DNA from 2 places in the Enterococcus durans genome. Region 2 is predicted to be linked to the other one. Evidence: a T-box and tRNA genes for the amino acid it is inferred to sense, from the RefSeq annotation. Region 2 holds a T-box; the other holds one or more tRNA genes.
What was found. The T-box of region 2 lies ahead of tyrS (tyrosine--tRNA ligase). A T-box ahead of a tRNA ligase gene usually reads a tRNA of that ligase, here a tRNA-Tyr.

Region 1 (7,854 bases), 710 kb from region 2:
TCCGTCGGAATCCGGGAGGACCATCTCCCAAGGCTAAATACTCCCTAGTGACCGATAGTGAACCAGTACCGTGAGGGAAAGGTGAAAAGCACCCCGGAAGGGGAGTGAAATAGAACCTGAAACCGTGTGCCTACAACAAGTCAAAGCCCGTTAATGGGTGATGGCGTGCCTTTTGTAGAATGAACCGGCGAGTTACGATTGCATGCGAGGTTAAGTCGAAGAGACGGAGCCGCAGCGAAAGCGAGTCTGAATAGGGCGTTTGAGTATGTAGTCGTAGACCCGAAACCATGTGATCTACCCATGTCCAGGTTGAAGGTGCGGTAAAACGCACTGGAGGACCGAACCCACGTACGTTGAAAAGTGCGGGGATGAGGTGTGGGTAGCGGAGAAATTCCAAACGAACTTGGAGATAGCTGGTTCTCTCCGAAATAGCTTTAGGGCTAGCCTCGGATTTGAGAATGATGGAGGTAGAGCACTGTTTGGACTAGGGGCCCATCTCGGGTTACCGAATTCAGATAAACTCCGAATGCCATTCATTCATATCCGGGAGTCAGACTGTGAGTGATAAGATCCATAGTCGAAAGGGAAACAGCCCAGACCACCAGCTAAGGTCCCAAAATATATGTTAAGTGGAAAAGGATGTGGGGTTGCACAGACAACTAGGATGTTGGCTCAGAAGCAGCCACCATTTAAAGAGTGCGTAATAGCTCACTAGTCGAGTGACCCTGCGCCGAAAATGTACCGGGGCTAAACATATTACCGAAGCTGTGGAGTACACCATGAGGTGTATTGGTAGGAGAGCGTTCTAAGGGCGTTGAAGGCAGATCGTGAGGACTGCTGGAGCGCTTAGAAGTGAGAATGCCGGTATGAGTAGCGAAAGACAGGTGAGAATCCTGTCCACCGAATGACTAAGGTTTCCTGGGGAAGGCTCGTCCGCCCAGGGTTAGTCGGGACCTAAGCCGAGGCCGACAGGCGTAGGCGATGGACAACAGGTTGATATTCCTGTACTCGTTGTTTTTGTTTGAGCAATGGAGGGACGCAGGAGGCTAAGGAATGCAGACGATTGGAAATGTCTGTCCAAGCAGTAAGTCTTGATAGGAGTCAAATGCTTCTGTCTACACGGATAAGCTGTGATGGGGAGGGAAATAATAGTACCGAAGTTCCTGATGTCACACTGCCAAGAAAAGCTTCTAGTGAGAAAACAATGACCCGTACCGCAAACCGACACAGGTAGTCGAGGAGAGAATCCTAAGGTGAGCGAGAGAACTCTCGTTAAGGAACTCGGCAAAATGACCCCGTAACTTCGGGAGAAGGGGTGCTGATCTTCGATCAGCCGCAGTGAATAGGCCCAAGCGACTGTTTATCAAAAACACAGGTCTCTGCAAAATCGTAAGATGAAGTATAGGGGCTGACGCCTGCCCGGTGCTGGAAGGTTAAGAGGAGTGCTTAGCGTAAGCGAAGGTACGAATTGAAGCCCCAGTAAACGGCGGCCGTAACTATAACGGTCCTAAGGTAGCGAAATTCCTTGTCGGGTAAGTTCCGACCCGCACGAAAGGCGTAACGATTTGGGCACTGTCTCAACGAGAGACTCGGTGAAATTTTAGTACCTGTGAAGATGCAGGTTACCCGCGACAGGACGGAAAGACCCCATGGAGCTTTACTGTAGTTTGATATTGAGTGTCTGTACCGCATGTACAGGATAGGTAGGAGCCGTAGAAATCGGAACGCTAGTTTCGATGGAGGCGCTGGTGGGATACTACCCCTGCGTTATGGCCACTCTAACCCGCACCACTAATCGTGGTGGGAGACAGTGTCAGATGGGCAGTTTGACTGGGGCGGTCGCCTCCTAAAAGGTAACGGAGGCGCCCAAAGGTTCCCTCAGAATGGTTGGAAATCATTCGAAGAGTGTAAAGGCAGAAGGGAGCTTGACTGCGAGACCAACAAGTCGAGCAGGGACGAAAGTCGGGCTTAGTGATCCGGTGGTTCCGCATGGAAGGGCCATCGCTCAACGGATAAAAGCTACCCTGGGGATAACAGGCTTATCTCCCCCAAGAGTCCACATCGACGGGGAGGTTTGGCACCTCGATGTCGGCTCGTCGCATCCTGGGGCTGTAGTCGGTCCCAAGGGTTGGGCTGTTCGCCCATTAAAGCGGCACGCGAGCTGGGTTCAGAACGTCGTGAGACAGTTCGGTCCCTATCCGTCGCGGGCGTTGGAAATTTGAGAGGAGCTGTCCTTAGTACGAGAGGACCGGGATGGACTTACCGCTGGTGTACCAGTTGTTCTGCCAAGGGCATTGCTGGGTAGCTATGTAGGGAAGGGATAAACGCTGAAAGCATCTAAGTGTGAAGCCCACCTCAAGATGAGATTTCCCATTTCTTTAAGAAAGTAAGATCCCTGAGAGATGATCAGGTAGATAGGTCAGGAGTGGAAGGCCAGTGATGGTTGGAGCGGACTGATACTAATCGATCGAGGACTTAACCAAATGGTTAAAAGAAAAGAACTCGGACATTACTTAAACTTCAAATCCAGTTTTGAGTGAGCAAAATGCAAACTCAATAAAAGATAACACCACAGTGTGGTGGCGATAGCGAGAAGGATACACCTGTAACCATGCCGAACACAGAAGTTAAGCTTCTTAGCGCCGATTGTAGTGAGGGGTTGCCCCTTGTGAGAGTAGGACGTCGCCACGCTGGTAATATTCCGGCATAGCTCAGTTGGTAGTAGCGCATGACTGTTAATCATGATGTCGTAGGTTCGAGTCCTACTGCCGGAGTTCTCATTTATGAGAAAGAGTAATGAGCTTCTTTCACTCGGGAGAGTTGTCCGAGAGGCCGAAGGAGCATGATTGGAAATCATGTAGATGGTTTATACTGTCTCAAGGGTTCGAATCCCTTACTCTCCGTAATAGAATTATCCTGGCCCGTTGGTCAAGCGGTTAAGACACCGCCCTTTCACGGCGGTAACACGGGTTCGAGTCCCGTACGGGTCATTAATTGAAAATATGGAGGTTTAGCTCAGCTGGGAGAGCATCTGCCTTACAAGCAGAGGGTCAGCGGTTCGATCCCGTTAACCTCCATAATGAATTGGTTCCGTGGTGTAGGGGTTAACATGCCTGCCTGTCACGCAGGAGATCGCGGGTTCGATTCCCGTCGGAACCGTCATTCTTTTTCAATTAATACATTTTTAAATATTGGCGCGGTAGCTCAGTTGGTAGAGCAACGGATTGAAGCTCCGTGTGTCGGCAGTTCGATTCTGTCCCGCGCCACCATGGAGGAGTAGCGAAGTGGCTAAACGCGACGGACTGTAAATCCGTTCCTTAGGGTTCAGTGGTTCGAATCCACTCTCCTCCATTTAATAGGGGCATAGTTTAAAGGTAGAACAGCGGTCTCCAAAACCGTTAGTGTGGGTTCAATTCCTGCTGCCCCTGCCATGGCGATTGTGGCGAAGTGGTTAACGCACCGGATTGTGGCTCCGGCATTCGTGGGTTCGATTCCCATCATTCGCCCTTCTTTTCTTGGGGTATAGCCAAGCGGTAAGGCAAGGGACTTTGACTCCCTCATGCGTTGGTTCGAATCCAGCTACCCCAGTTCTATAATTTACTTTATAGACTGATAATAGTATAATGGCGGTATAGCCAAGTGGTAAGGCAGAGGTCTGCAAAACCTTCATCACCGGTTCAAATCCGGTTACCGCCTTAGTACTAATAAATCAACTTGCCGGCGTGGCGGAATTGGCAGACGCGCTGGACTCAAAATCCAGTGCCCGTTGAGGGCGTGCCGGTTCGACCCCGGCCGCCGGTATTGACTAAGATGAACCCATCTTAGTTTTTTATTGAGAAATAAAATAACATATCTTATTATGGCGAATGTGGCGAAGTGGTTAACGCACCGGATTGTGGCTCCGGCATTCGTGGGTTCGATTCCCATCATTCGCCCTTCTTTTTTGGGGTATAGCCAAGCGGTAAGGCAAGGGACTTTGACTCCCTCATGCGTTGGTTCGAATCCAGCTACCCCAGTTTTATCACGCCGGCGTGGCGGAATTGGCAGACGCGCTGGACTCAAAATCCAGTGATCTCACGATCGTGCCGGTTCGACCCCGGCCGCCGGTATCCTAACCCAAACGTAGTTTTACGTTTGGGTTTTCTTTTTGTTTCTAGGAAAAGTAATGGCACACTGACATATTCTTATGTTAGTGTTTTTTTGTTTGAAAAAAATAGGAGAATACATTTTCACTCAATGGAAACCTCTTTTGTCAAAAATATGTGTCTCTTTCATATTATGCTATATTTATTTGTGAAAACAAATGAACGTGTTAATAGGAGAAGACATATGAGTAAGTTGATTATTTTAAGAGGAAACTCTGGTAGTGGCAAAACAACTACTGCTAAGGCTATACAAAATTATTTTCCACGTGGAAAAGTGATGCTCATTTCTCAAGATGAGATCCGTTTAGGTATTTTAAATGTCAAAGATCGTAAAGAGAATCCGACTGCTGATTTAATTCGACTGATTGCTGAATTTGGATATGATAAATTTGATGTAGTGATTGTTGAAGGTATTCTTGGTTCTCACATTTACAAAGAGATTTTTGAACACTTATGTCGTTTTTTTGATGAGGTATACACTTACTACTATGATATTTCATTTGAAGAAACTGTGGCACGTCATGGACAACGAGAAAAAGCAAAAGAATTTGGTGCTGAGCGTATGAAAAAATGGTGGGTGGAAAAAGATGTATTAAATTTCTCAAATGAAATGTTGATCACGTCAGAAATGACTCAAGAACAAGTGGTCCAAATGATTATCTCTGATATGAATGAAAACGGTTTATGATTTCTTTGATGCAAGTCTTTATTTTTCACCTTTTTATAGATACTACAATTGATTTCTAAGGAGAAGTATTATGGACAAAAGAAAAATGATTCAAAACTATTTTCACTCATGGATCACAAGAGACTTTTCCAAAATACCTGAATACTTTCATCAAGATATCGTGTATAGAGAATGTTACGGGCCAGTATATCATGGTATGGATGAAATCAGTAGTTGGCTTTGTCATATGCGAACAAAACAAAGGGTTATTGCATGGCACATCTATCGGATACTTGATGTTTTAGATGATATTTTTGTGGTGGAGTGGTACTTTTATGCTGAAGAGACAGCAAAATACAGTTTCTATGGTGTTTCAATCATAGAATTTGATGGAGGTATGATCATCTCGATTAGTGAATACGAACAAAAGCATGAAACGTATAGACCGTATGAAGAAACGTAATTCCTTTGTATTGAATAGTATATTTTTTAAGCGTTTTCTCTATCGATGAGGTTTTCTATTTTTCACTTTCTTTTGAGAAGAGGAAAGCGAGTTGAGAAATCTATGTTAGTATTGATTCATGGAAATGGTAAACGATGTTTAGAAGCTGAAATTAGAAGAAGCGTATTTTATTTCAATTCCAATCATTCTTTATGCGTTTCTACTACTATTCAGAGGAGTGGAAAATATGAAGTTGTGGAAGGTTGTTAATATTTTAGAATTAGTCATTTTTGTTGTGGGTATTTTATTCTTGTGGTTTAGAAAAGTCGATGGTAGCGGAGTTGTCAATACAACAAATAATAAAATGGTTTCTATAGCTATGCTGGTTATTTTCTTTATTATTCTTGCAATCATCCAATTGATTTGGTTTAGAGCTCTTAAAAAGAGAAGTCTGTGAATCATCATTTTATAAATGAATTGCCTGATTTTTAATTTGGTTATGCGGAATTGCAGTGTTTCATCGAGAATTGATTCTCTAAGGGTCACTATTTTGGTCGTGTCAGAAGATAACTCATGTTTGGAATCGTTTTTTGAGTATCAGAAGTAGATTCACCGCCTAGTTTAGACTGATAGTTTGATTGCTCAACTCTAAATAATGAAATGCAAAAAAGAAGGAGCGTGGGACAAAAGTAAGAAACACTTTTGTCTCATTCTTTAAAAACGAATAAACGGTGGGAGCAGAAGCAACTCCTTCTTAAATAAGCCGAAATTCACAAAAATTCGAAAAGCAATTTTCGTGAATTTCTTCTTATTTCTCAGAGTTAAACACTTCTGTCCCAGCCTCTAAACGTGTTAATAAATTAGTAGGTTGCTTGACTTAACATCAAAAGAATCCGCCAGAAGAAAACAGGGTTAGTTGTTTTTCTTCTGGCGGATCATTCTTAGTAAGTTCCTATTCTAGGGATCAACTATTTTTATCTAGCCACTCTTTAGCAATGGTTAACTCTTCCATCGTCAATTGATGTCCTGTATTTGTGTTGGTTACGGTCAATTGGGCATGACGAGTTTCAAATTCGTTGATTAAAGCAGAAATAGCTGTGGAAGAGACAATAGGATCGTCTTCACTGTAGGAAAGCCAGATTTTTTTGTCCGCCAATGAAAAGGTTTGCTGATGGTTACCTAATGACATTGGATGGAAAAAGAGGCCTGTTTTTAGACCCGTTTGACTTTCTAACATCAAATGCGCAGCAATATTTGCACCGTTTGAGTAACCGACAACGATCCAGTCACTCAAAGGGATTCGTTCGTTTTCACTGATTGTTTTGATTTCTTCGTGCAAGTTTGTTGACTCTTCTTCTAAACTTTCATAATCAAATTGATTCAATCCATTTCGTTTGAAAAAACGATTCATACCGTCTTCATTAATGGAACCGCGAAAAGAGAGAAGTGTGCTATTGGGAGCTAAAAAGTGGGCGATATCAATTAAAGAGTATTCATCTCCACCTGTACCGTGAAGCAAGAGTAACTTTTTGCCATTAGGGCTACCTTTTTCGAATAAATAGTGCATGGGGCGCCTCCTTTTTTCACTCATAGAAAACAGTTATTCACGTTTTTTATTCGCATCGCTAGTATCGAATGGACGGACATATTCTTCGATCTCTGCTCGTTTCTCTTCTAAGAAAGGTGGTAAGGACAATATCTCTCCTGCGGTTTCAGTTGGTTCATCACCAAAAAATCCAGGTCCATCTGTAGCTAATTCGAATAACACGTGAGAAGCGGCTAAGAAATATTCTGATTGGAAATAAAAGCGATCAACAAAGCCTGAATTTGGTAAATCAACTTTATTGATCAAGCGAATCCAGTGTTCCAACGCTTCTTTATCTGCGACACGTAAAGCTAAGTGATGGATATTGCCAAATCCTTCTATTGCGTCTGGAAGATCAGTCCGGTGTTCGATGATGATACTAGCCCCATTACCCCCTTCGCCTACTTCAAATTGATAAAAAGCATCTGAATGAGCTGTTTCTTTAAATCCTAAGATGTTTTCTAGGATCACGCGGATATGGTCTAAGTTTTTGACTCGAACAAAAATAGGGCCTAATCCAGTAATGCCATATTTTGATGGAACGTTACTGTTTTTCCATGGGATACCAGAAGCGACGCCGTGGTTATTTTCGTCTGAAATCAGTTGGTATGCTTGACTGTCAAAATCTTCAAACTCTAAATACTTTTTAGAAAAGCGTTCGTTGATCTCAGAATGAGTGATACCATATTTTTCAAATCGTTCGAGCCAAAATGTCAATGCTTCATCGTTTGGAACTCTAAAAGAAGCTCTTGAAATCGTATCAGTACCTTTTTTTCCTTTTGCCTGATTTGGAAAATCAAAAAAAGTCATATCAGTTCCTGGTGCTCCATGTTCATCTGTGAAGTAAAGATGATAAGTTTCGATGTCGTCTTGATTGACGGTTTTTTTCACTAAACGCATACCCAAAATGTCAGTAAAAAAACGATAGATTTTTGTGGCACTAGAAGTCATTGCTGTAACGTGGTGGATTCCTCTGATTTGTGTGTCCATACTGCTTCCTCCTGTTAACTTACAA
Region 2 (7,854 bases):
TTCAAACCCTCAGCTCAGAATAAACATTTCTTAAAAAAACAGCACTCTCAAAAACAAGCCGAACAATCCCAAAAATAGGGAAAGCTATTTTCGGACCATTCGGCTTGTTCCTTGGAGCTAAATGAGCGTGAGAGCAGAAGCAACTCCTTCTTAAATAAGCCGAAATTCACAAAAATTTGAAAAGTAATTTTCGTTAATTTCTTCTTATTTCTCGGAGTTAAACACTTCTGTCCCAGCCTCACAGTTTAAACTTTTTTTCCAACTTCTTATTACACTATTCTTCTATACTTTTTTCTACTTCAGTTCTCCATGAATCCTTTTTGAATCGATTGATGATCAAAGGAATAACAAACATCACGATTGCAATGATCGCAACCAATAACGCATCTGTCAATGTTGATGTCCCTAAAGTTGAGAAGACAACTGCAATGATCGAAAAGATCAACATGCAGCTAACGACCCAAGCTAAGCCATTTCCGTTTTTACCAATTCGATAAGGACGTTCTAACTCTGGGTGACTCTTTCTCATTTTTATCAAGGAAACTGCAATCAAGATATATACGATACAATAAATAACTGTTGTTGCATTTGTTAACGTCAAGAATACGGCACTTACATCATCCATTACCCCATAAAGTAAGGCAAACAATGAAATAACGATTGATTGAGTTAACACGACATTTCTAGAAACGCCATATTTATTTTCTTTATGGAAGCCAAATTTTGGTGGTAAGAATCCTTCTCGTGCTACTTGGATGATGGTTTTTGATGGACCAGTAACCCAAGCTGATAACTGTAAAAGTACCCCAATGAATACCATGAAACTAAAGATGTTCCCAATAATCGATGGTAAGCCAAGGATATCGCAGTAAATCAAGATAGGTTGAGTAATATTCGCCAATTCCATTTTTCCATTTGGCACAACATTTGCAACTAACATCGCATTGATCACGTTTAACAGTACCAAACCGATCAAAGCAATAAAGACACCTTTTGTATAGTTCTTTGTAGCATCTTTTAAGCGTGGCATATAAACAGAACTCATTTCAATACCTACAAAAATAAATGTGATACCTGCAAGATATTTCAATGACTCACTGTGTTGTAAGTCTGGAAAAGCTTTTGACCAAGAGAAGTCACCTAAATAGCCATTTGATACCAAACCAACTTTGAATGCTGCAAACAAGCCTAAAACAAACATGATCACAACTGGGATATATACGCCTAACCAGACACCGATATTCCCACCAACTTTGGCCATATCAAACTTCAAATTCAAAATAGTGATAATCCAATAAATAACTAAAATACAAGCTAATACAAATAAATGATTATTGCCAAGTTCCACATTTCCAAAAGTATTTCCTAGTAATGGGCCTAATGTTGAAGCAACCATGACCATCCCTGGGAACATTTGCACCCATAGTAGCCATGCAACTACAAATCCCCATTTACTTCCTAGCGCTGTTTTTACCCATAATTGTGGGCCACCTTCTTGAGGTAACATCGTTGAAAGTTCACCGGAAACCATTGAAATAGGACCAGCAAAGAATAACACTGCAAAAATCGAATAAAAAATCAATGTCCAACCAACTGCAGCTAACGTCGGAATACTCCGAACTGTCGCACATAACGCCATCGTCAGACCGACAAAGGTCCCTAGACCCATTTTACTTACTTGTGATTTACTCACTTTTGACACTCTCCTTGTTTTTTTGGATAAAAAACGGTGTCTTCAAAGTAATCGCAAGTCGCAATAACCGAAAGCAAAGAGGTTGCTTGATTAAAAATTGTTATAACGTACAAAGGTATTTGATAAATCGAACTTCAGCGCGCATCAAAAAATAAAAAAGCAATGCTTTTTTTCTAGTCAATTTCAATTATTTCCACAACCTCAGCTGTTTTGAACTTATTGCTTGAAGCGATTTTCTTCAAAGACAATCTCAAAACAAAAGGTAGCTGACCCCGTCTTTTTCAGACGGAATCAGAGCCACCTTATTCGATTATTTTGCTTCGCTTGCTAATAATTGATCTGCGTAGATTTTTTCCAATTTTTCTTGAAGAGCTGCTTTGATTTTTTCAGCATATTCTTCAAAATGTTCTTCTTTATTCATGTATGGTGTCATAACACTTGCACGCAAGACAGTTACTTTACCAGCACGGTTCCATTCTTCATCAGAAAATCCTAATTGATTTACAAATTGTAATGGACTATTTCCGTAATCTGGGATGGCAAAGTCTGTATGTGATGTCAAGAATTCATTTCCATAGATGCTTCCTTTGACATATGAAGAATAGTCATACACATCATGGTTCAATTTATTCATTGCAACTAAATCGTCGTTACCTTTTTCCTTGAATACATAGTCAACCATATTGAAATCTGGATATGTCAATGGGTGTACTTCGATTTCTTTATCGCCAACTTTGAATGATAAGTTATTCAAGAAGTTATAGAATCGATGTGCCCCTTCGATTGAAGCACCCATCAATTTACCATAACCAGTTACGTTTAAAGGCAATACATGGTGAGCAGCCCAAACACTAGCAGCTGTCGCACCAGCTTTTGAACCTTCTAAGATATATGCACCTAGTAAAGCAGGAATATCTGCACCTTTTTCAAATACGTATGTTGCAAAGTAAGAGATCACATCTCTCATGCGTACGTCTTTGATAACGATACCGCCGGCTGAGTAAGGAACATACCCCATTTTATGTGGGTCGATCGTTACAGATTCAGCTTCTTCGATTGCTTTATATGCACTGTGAACTTCTTCTAAAATATAATTTTTGTTTTCTGTGAAGACGTTATGTTTGAAATGTACGTCTTTCAATTCTTCAAAAGGAATGAAGTTGTTGTCTTCGTCTAAGAAAATCGCACGGCCATAACCGCCATAAGCAGCATCTACATGCAAGTAGAAATAAATACCGTCTTTTTCTAGTACGCGACGCAATTCAACGATCTTATCGATTCCGTCGATTGCTCCTTCTTCGGTTGAACCAACTACACCGACAACACCCAAGATTGGTGTTTTTTCAGCTGCTAAACCACGAACGATTTTTTCAAGTTCGTTGATATCCATGCGATAGTTGTGATCAACTGGTACAGGGATAACTTGGTCTAAACCAACACCGATAATGTCGGCAGCTTTTAGCCATGAATAGTGTTTTGTTTGTGGTACTAACCATTTTCCTAATTTTTGTAAGTTTTTCCCGCTTCGTGCAGAATGTGCTTTGATGTCATCAATTTTATCTGGAACACTATCTAACAAGTCCATGATTTCTTTTGTAGACATGTTCATTAATTCCCAATCACTTTTACCAGCAACTAATTCAGGTGTTACTTCTTGCATCGCAAGAGGTAAAGATTTGATATTACGTGCATACCAAAGTCCTTCTAAGTTTGCTAAAGAGCCATCGGCAACAATGTGTCCCCAGCCATCTTTATAGCTCATTAATTTTGCAAATTCTAATCCTACTTCTTCTTCCATTTGACTTGTTGCTGGAGAAGACTCGTAAGCGACGTTATTACCATTCCATAACATTGCGAAATTATACGCTAGTAAAGATGGCATTAATGTTTCAGAGTTCATGTGGCCCCAGTAGCGACCGGCATTATGCCATGGTACGGAATGAGTACGCATACGTGCTGAAATTTCTGATAAAACATCTTTCGTGCGGTTCACAGTGTGTTCAAAACTTGCACTGCTTTTTTCTTCTGGCGTAATGATAGGCATGTCCTGAGGCATGTAGTTTTGACGCCATCCTAAGTGTTCGTCCACTAAATCGTTTAACAAAGCTTTATAGATTTGGCCGTTCTCAGCTTTGTCCCCGATAAATAGGGCGTTAAGGTTTAGATCATTTGACAATGATTCCATGTGAAACCCTCCTAAAAAAAATATTTAAATTTTGTCGAGACCCACATTACACCTGTTTTTTATTTCTGTAAACTAAATCACAATCGTTTTTCTAATAGAAATTTCATAAACGCCAATTGTCTAAATTGTTTACACATTTAAAAAAATTAAAAAAAACGAGGGAATTTACAAAAGTAAATTCCCTCGCAAGGATTGTATTAACGACAACCAGCGTTTCCTTTTTAGGATGGGTTTCAAAATTGGAATCTTGTAATAGTCTTAACCTTTTTCAAGGCAAAAATTTACTAAATTCTAATCAACTACTTTGGCCAAAAAGTAGTTTTTCTTACCTTTTCGAATAACCACAAACTTACCATCGAATGCATCAGATGGATTTATGACAAAATTTAAATCGGTAACGCGGTCACCGTTAATACTAATAGCTCCGTTTGAAACATCTTCACGCGCTTGGCGTTTTGATGGTTCAATTTTTGTGGAAACAAGTAGTTCCACGATATTTTCAGGATTGCTTGAAATTTCTACGTTTGGCATTTTTCCAAACCCTTGTGCAATTTCAGCTGCATTTAATTCTTTGATATTTCCAGAGAACAATGCATCTGTTATTTTTTGCGCTTCTTTCAAGTCTTCTTCACTATGCACGAATCTCGTCACTTCTTCTGCTAAGCGGCGTTGTGCTTCACGTTTTTCAGGTTCAGTCTCTACTTTTTTCGCTAGTTCAGCGATTTCTTCTTGTGTCAAGAAAGTAAAGAATTTCAAGTATTTCACTACATCACGATCATCTTGGTTCAACCAGAATTGGTAGAATTCAAATGGGGATGTTTTTTCAGGATCAAGCCAGATTGCGCCACCTGCAGTTTTACCAAATTTAGTTCCATCTGCTTTAAGCATCAACGGAATCGTTAAACCGAACGCTTCTGCCTCTGGCCCTTCTAATTTACGGATTAAGTCCAATCCAGCTGTGATGTTGCCCCATTGGTCGGCCCCACCGATCTGTAATTGAACATCGAATGTTTTGTGTAAATGTAAGAAGTCGATTGATTGCAGGATTTGGTAAGTAAACTCTGTAAATGAGATACCTACTTCCAAACGACTTGCGACGATATCTTTTGCCAACATCGTATTGATGTTGAAGTTTTTACCGTAATCTCTCAAAAATTCAAGTAATGAGATTTTTGATAACCAATCGTAGTTATTCACAAATGTAATATTTGCATCTTTTCCGAACAATTTTCTCATTTGATTTGATAGTGCATCTACGTTATGTTGCACTTGTTCCATTGTTTGTAACACTCGTTCTGTCTTGCGTCCACTTGGATCACCAATCGTTCCTGTTCCGCCACCAATAAGAATATATGGATGATGGCCCGCCAATTGAAATCTTTTCATCATCATAAATGGGATCAAGTGTCCGATGTGCATAGAATCTCCAGTTGGATCAACGCCGCAATAAAGTGAGATACTCTTTTCGTCAACGAGTTCACGAAGTCTTTCTTCGTTCGTTTGTTGATTAATGGCGTCGCGCCAAGTTAATTCATCGATAATATTCATTTTAATGCCCTCCGTATAATTTTTTTATGAAAGCAGGAACCTGCTAGCATGCTTCATTTGTACTACTAAGTGGAAACGACAAAAAATCCCTTGGTTAATCTTAACCAAGGGACGAAATTTCGCGGTACCACCCATTTTATATGTTTTGTAGTAAAACATATCACTCGAACATTTAACGCTGTCGCGTGGCATCACTGCCATAGGCTCCTAAAATGTAATTCGCTTTAAAGCATGTACTAGTTCTCAGCAACCACTAGCTTTCTGAAACATCGGCTTTAATAACTACTTCGTTTTGATCATTGCCTGTTATCTAATTAATATGTGTCTATCATAGAACGGCATTTTTTCTTTGTCAACAAAAAAGTAAAAATTTTTTTATTTTAGTTTTTCTTGGAAATAAAAACAGCGAAAATCCGAACATTTTCACCTCTCTCACTTTATAACTTTTACAAAATAGTACTTCTCATAAAAAGCGCTCTAATTAAAGAAAACAAGAGAAAAATCAAAAAAAACAAAAGTTTCTTTTACACTTGTTTCTATATTCGTTACAATGGTTATGGGAAGTTTTTCAAAAGGTTAAGAAAAGCTTACGGGGGTTTTTGAAATCAAAAAGTAGTAGGGGACGATAAAATGAAACATACACAAAAAATCATATTGGCTGTCACTTCTGTATGCACTGTTATTATTCTAGGTGTAAGTATCTTTTTTGTTACACAAGCAGCAACAAACAATAAATTAGAAAACACTAGTCAAACAACTCAACACTCAAGCAGCAGCTCAAAACCTGTTGAAGATAAACAAACGACGAAACAGCTTGATCAAGCAAAACAGCTTGCTGCAAGTTATCGTTATGATGAAGCCATTGCCTTACTTGAAAAAGACGACGCCAAAGAAGCGCAACAATTGTTAGCAACCTTGAAAAAAGAAAAAGAATCCTTGGTAAAATGGGAAGACCCAGCCAAAATCTCACACGTCTTCTTTCATAGTCTGATCGTTGATCCAGCCAAGGCTTTTCATACCCAGCAAGCACAAGGGTATAAAGATTATATGGTCACTATTTCCGAATTCAATAAAACCATTGACCAGCTATATAAAAATAACTATGTTCTTGTTAATCTAAATGGATTAGTCAAAAAAGGAACAGATGGAAAACTGACCTTTACAGGTGTTTCTCTTCCAGAAGGAAAGAAACCGTTAATTCTTTCGCAAGACGATGTCAGCTATTATGAATACATGGACAATTCAGGATTTCCAAGTAAGTTGATTGTCGATAAACAGAACCAAATCAAGAATATTTATATCGACAATAAGAAGGAAACTGTTGGTGACTATGATATGGTTCCCCTGATCGATTCATTCATTAAAAAACATCCCGATTTTTCTTATCAAGGCGCCAAAGGAACATTAGCTTTAACAGGATATAATGGCGTATTAGGTTACCGTACATCAAAATCAGAATATGGCGATAACGAAAAAACAAACAAAGAAATCGAAGCAGCCAAAAAAGTTGCCGATCAATTAAAGAAAGACGGTTGGAGTTTTGCCTCCCACACATGGGGACACTTGAATATGACACAAGCTTCTTTAGCCGATATCCAACAAGATAATGAACGTTGGCAAAATGAAGTTGCACCTATTTTAGGCAAAACAAATATCCTGATCTATCCATTCGGTGCTGACATCAGCGATTGGCAACCTTATTCTGAAGCAAATCAAAAATTTGCTTACTTGAAACAACAAGGATTTGATATCTTCTGCAATGTCGATGCCTCAACTCCTGCATGGGGACAACTAGGAACTGACTACTACCGTAACGCCAGAATCAACATTGACGGTATCCGCTTCGCAGCTGACCTAAAAGGAGAAAATCCAATACTCGATCAATTTATCAACGTCAAAGAAGTGTATGACCAAAAAGATCGAGGATAAAGGTTGTGAAAAGACCGTTCAGCTCCGCCGACAATAAGAATGAATTTTTCTAAACAGCTTCTCATGTTTTGAAAAATCCAGACTTATTTCAAGGAGTTGGGCTTTGAACACCGTGAATAGATGTTGTGAAAAGAGCGTTTTGACCTGAGCAATAAGGATGAAAATCTCGAAATAGCTTTCCATATTTTGAGATTTTTTGACTTATTGTTGAAGGTCAGCTCTTTGAACACCGTGAATAAGGTTGTAAAAAGGCTGGTCTGCATCAAGCAATAAGAACAAACAGAGAAAAACAGCTTCTCATGTTTTTCATCTGTTTAGGCTTATTGTTGAAGATGCAAGCCTTTGAACACCACAGATAAAGTTGTAAAAAAACCGTTTTGACCTGACAATAACCAGTAAAACAGAGGTGAGACCACTGCTACTTTTAGCAATGGTCTCACCTCTGTTTTGCACAAGTCATCTTTGATTATTTCGTTATTTTAAACAGGATAAAATTCTT

Region 1: it encodes a tRNA-Tyr, which carries the amino acid that the T-box ahead of tyrS (tyrosine--tRNA ligase) is inferred to sense. The anticodon was not compared.

Annotation. Positions count from the first base shown of each region.
Region 1 covers NZ_CP022930.1:2,025,753-2,033,606, forward strand. The annotation lists rRNA gene CJZ72_RS09620 (23S ribosomal RNA) at 1-2,483, shown strand, start outside; rRNA gene rrf (5S ribosomal RNA) at 2,576-2,691, shown strand; tRNA gene CJZ72_RS09630 (tRNA-Asn) at 2,701-2,774, shown strand; tRNA gene CJZ72_RS09635 (tRNA-Ser) at 2,815-2,903, shown strand; tRNA gene CJZ72_RS09640 (tRNA-Glu) at 2,919-2,990, shown strand; tRNA gene CJZ72_RS09645 (tRNA-Val) at 3,005-3,077, shown strand; tRNA gene CJZ72_RS09650 (tRNA-Asp) at 3,087-3,159, shown strand; tRNA gene CJZ72_RS09655 (tRNA-Phe) at 3,194-3,269, shown strand; tRNA gene CJZ72_RS09660 (tRNA-Tyr) at 3,271-3,351, shown strand; tRNA gene CJZ72_RS09665 (tRNA-Trp) at 3,358-3,431, shown strand; tRNA gene CJZ72_RS09670 (tRNA-His) at 3,434-3,506, shown strand; tRNA gene CJZ72_RS09675 (tRNA-Gln) at 3,517-3,588, shown strand; tRNA gene CJZ72_RS09680 (tRNA-Cys) at 3,626-3,696, shown strand; tRNA gene CJZ72_RS09685 (tRNA-Leu) at 3,717-3,801, shown strand; tRNA gene CJZ72_RS09690 (tRNA-His) at 3,863-3,935, shown strand; tRNA gene CJZ72_RS09695 (tRNA-Gln) at 3,945-4,016, shown strand; tRNA gene CJZ72_RS09700 (tRNA-Leu) at 4,026-4,109, shown strand; gene CJZ72_RS09705 (AAA family ATPase) at 4,330-4,833, shown strand; gene CJZ72_RS09710 (nuclear transport factor 2 family protein) at 4,904-5,275, shown strand; gene CJZ72_RS09715 (DUF3923 family protein) at 5,502-5,711, shown strand; gene CJZ72_RS09720 (alpha/beta hydrolase) at 6,219-6,821, opposite strand; gene CJZ72_RS09725 (ring-cleaving dioxygenase) at 6,855-7,829, opposite strand.
Region 2 covers NZ_CP022930.1:1,317,069-1,324,922, reverse strand. The annotation lists partial or broken gene CJZ72_RS15055 (DUF3788 family protein) at 132-242, opposite strand; gene tyrP (tyrosine-tyramine antiporter) at 275-1,693, opposite strand; gene tdc (tyrosine decarboxylase) at 2,004-3,878, opposite strand; gene tyrS (tyrosine--tRNA ligase) at 4,170-5,426, opposite strand; T-box leader at 5,531-5,735, opposite strand; gene CJZ72_RS06340 (polysaccharide deacetylase family protein) at 6,057-7,355, shown strand.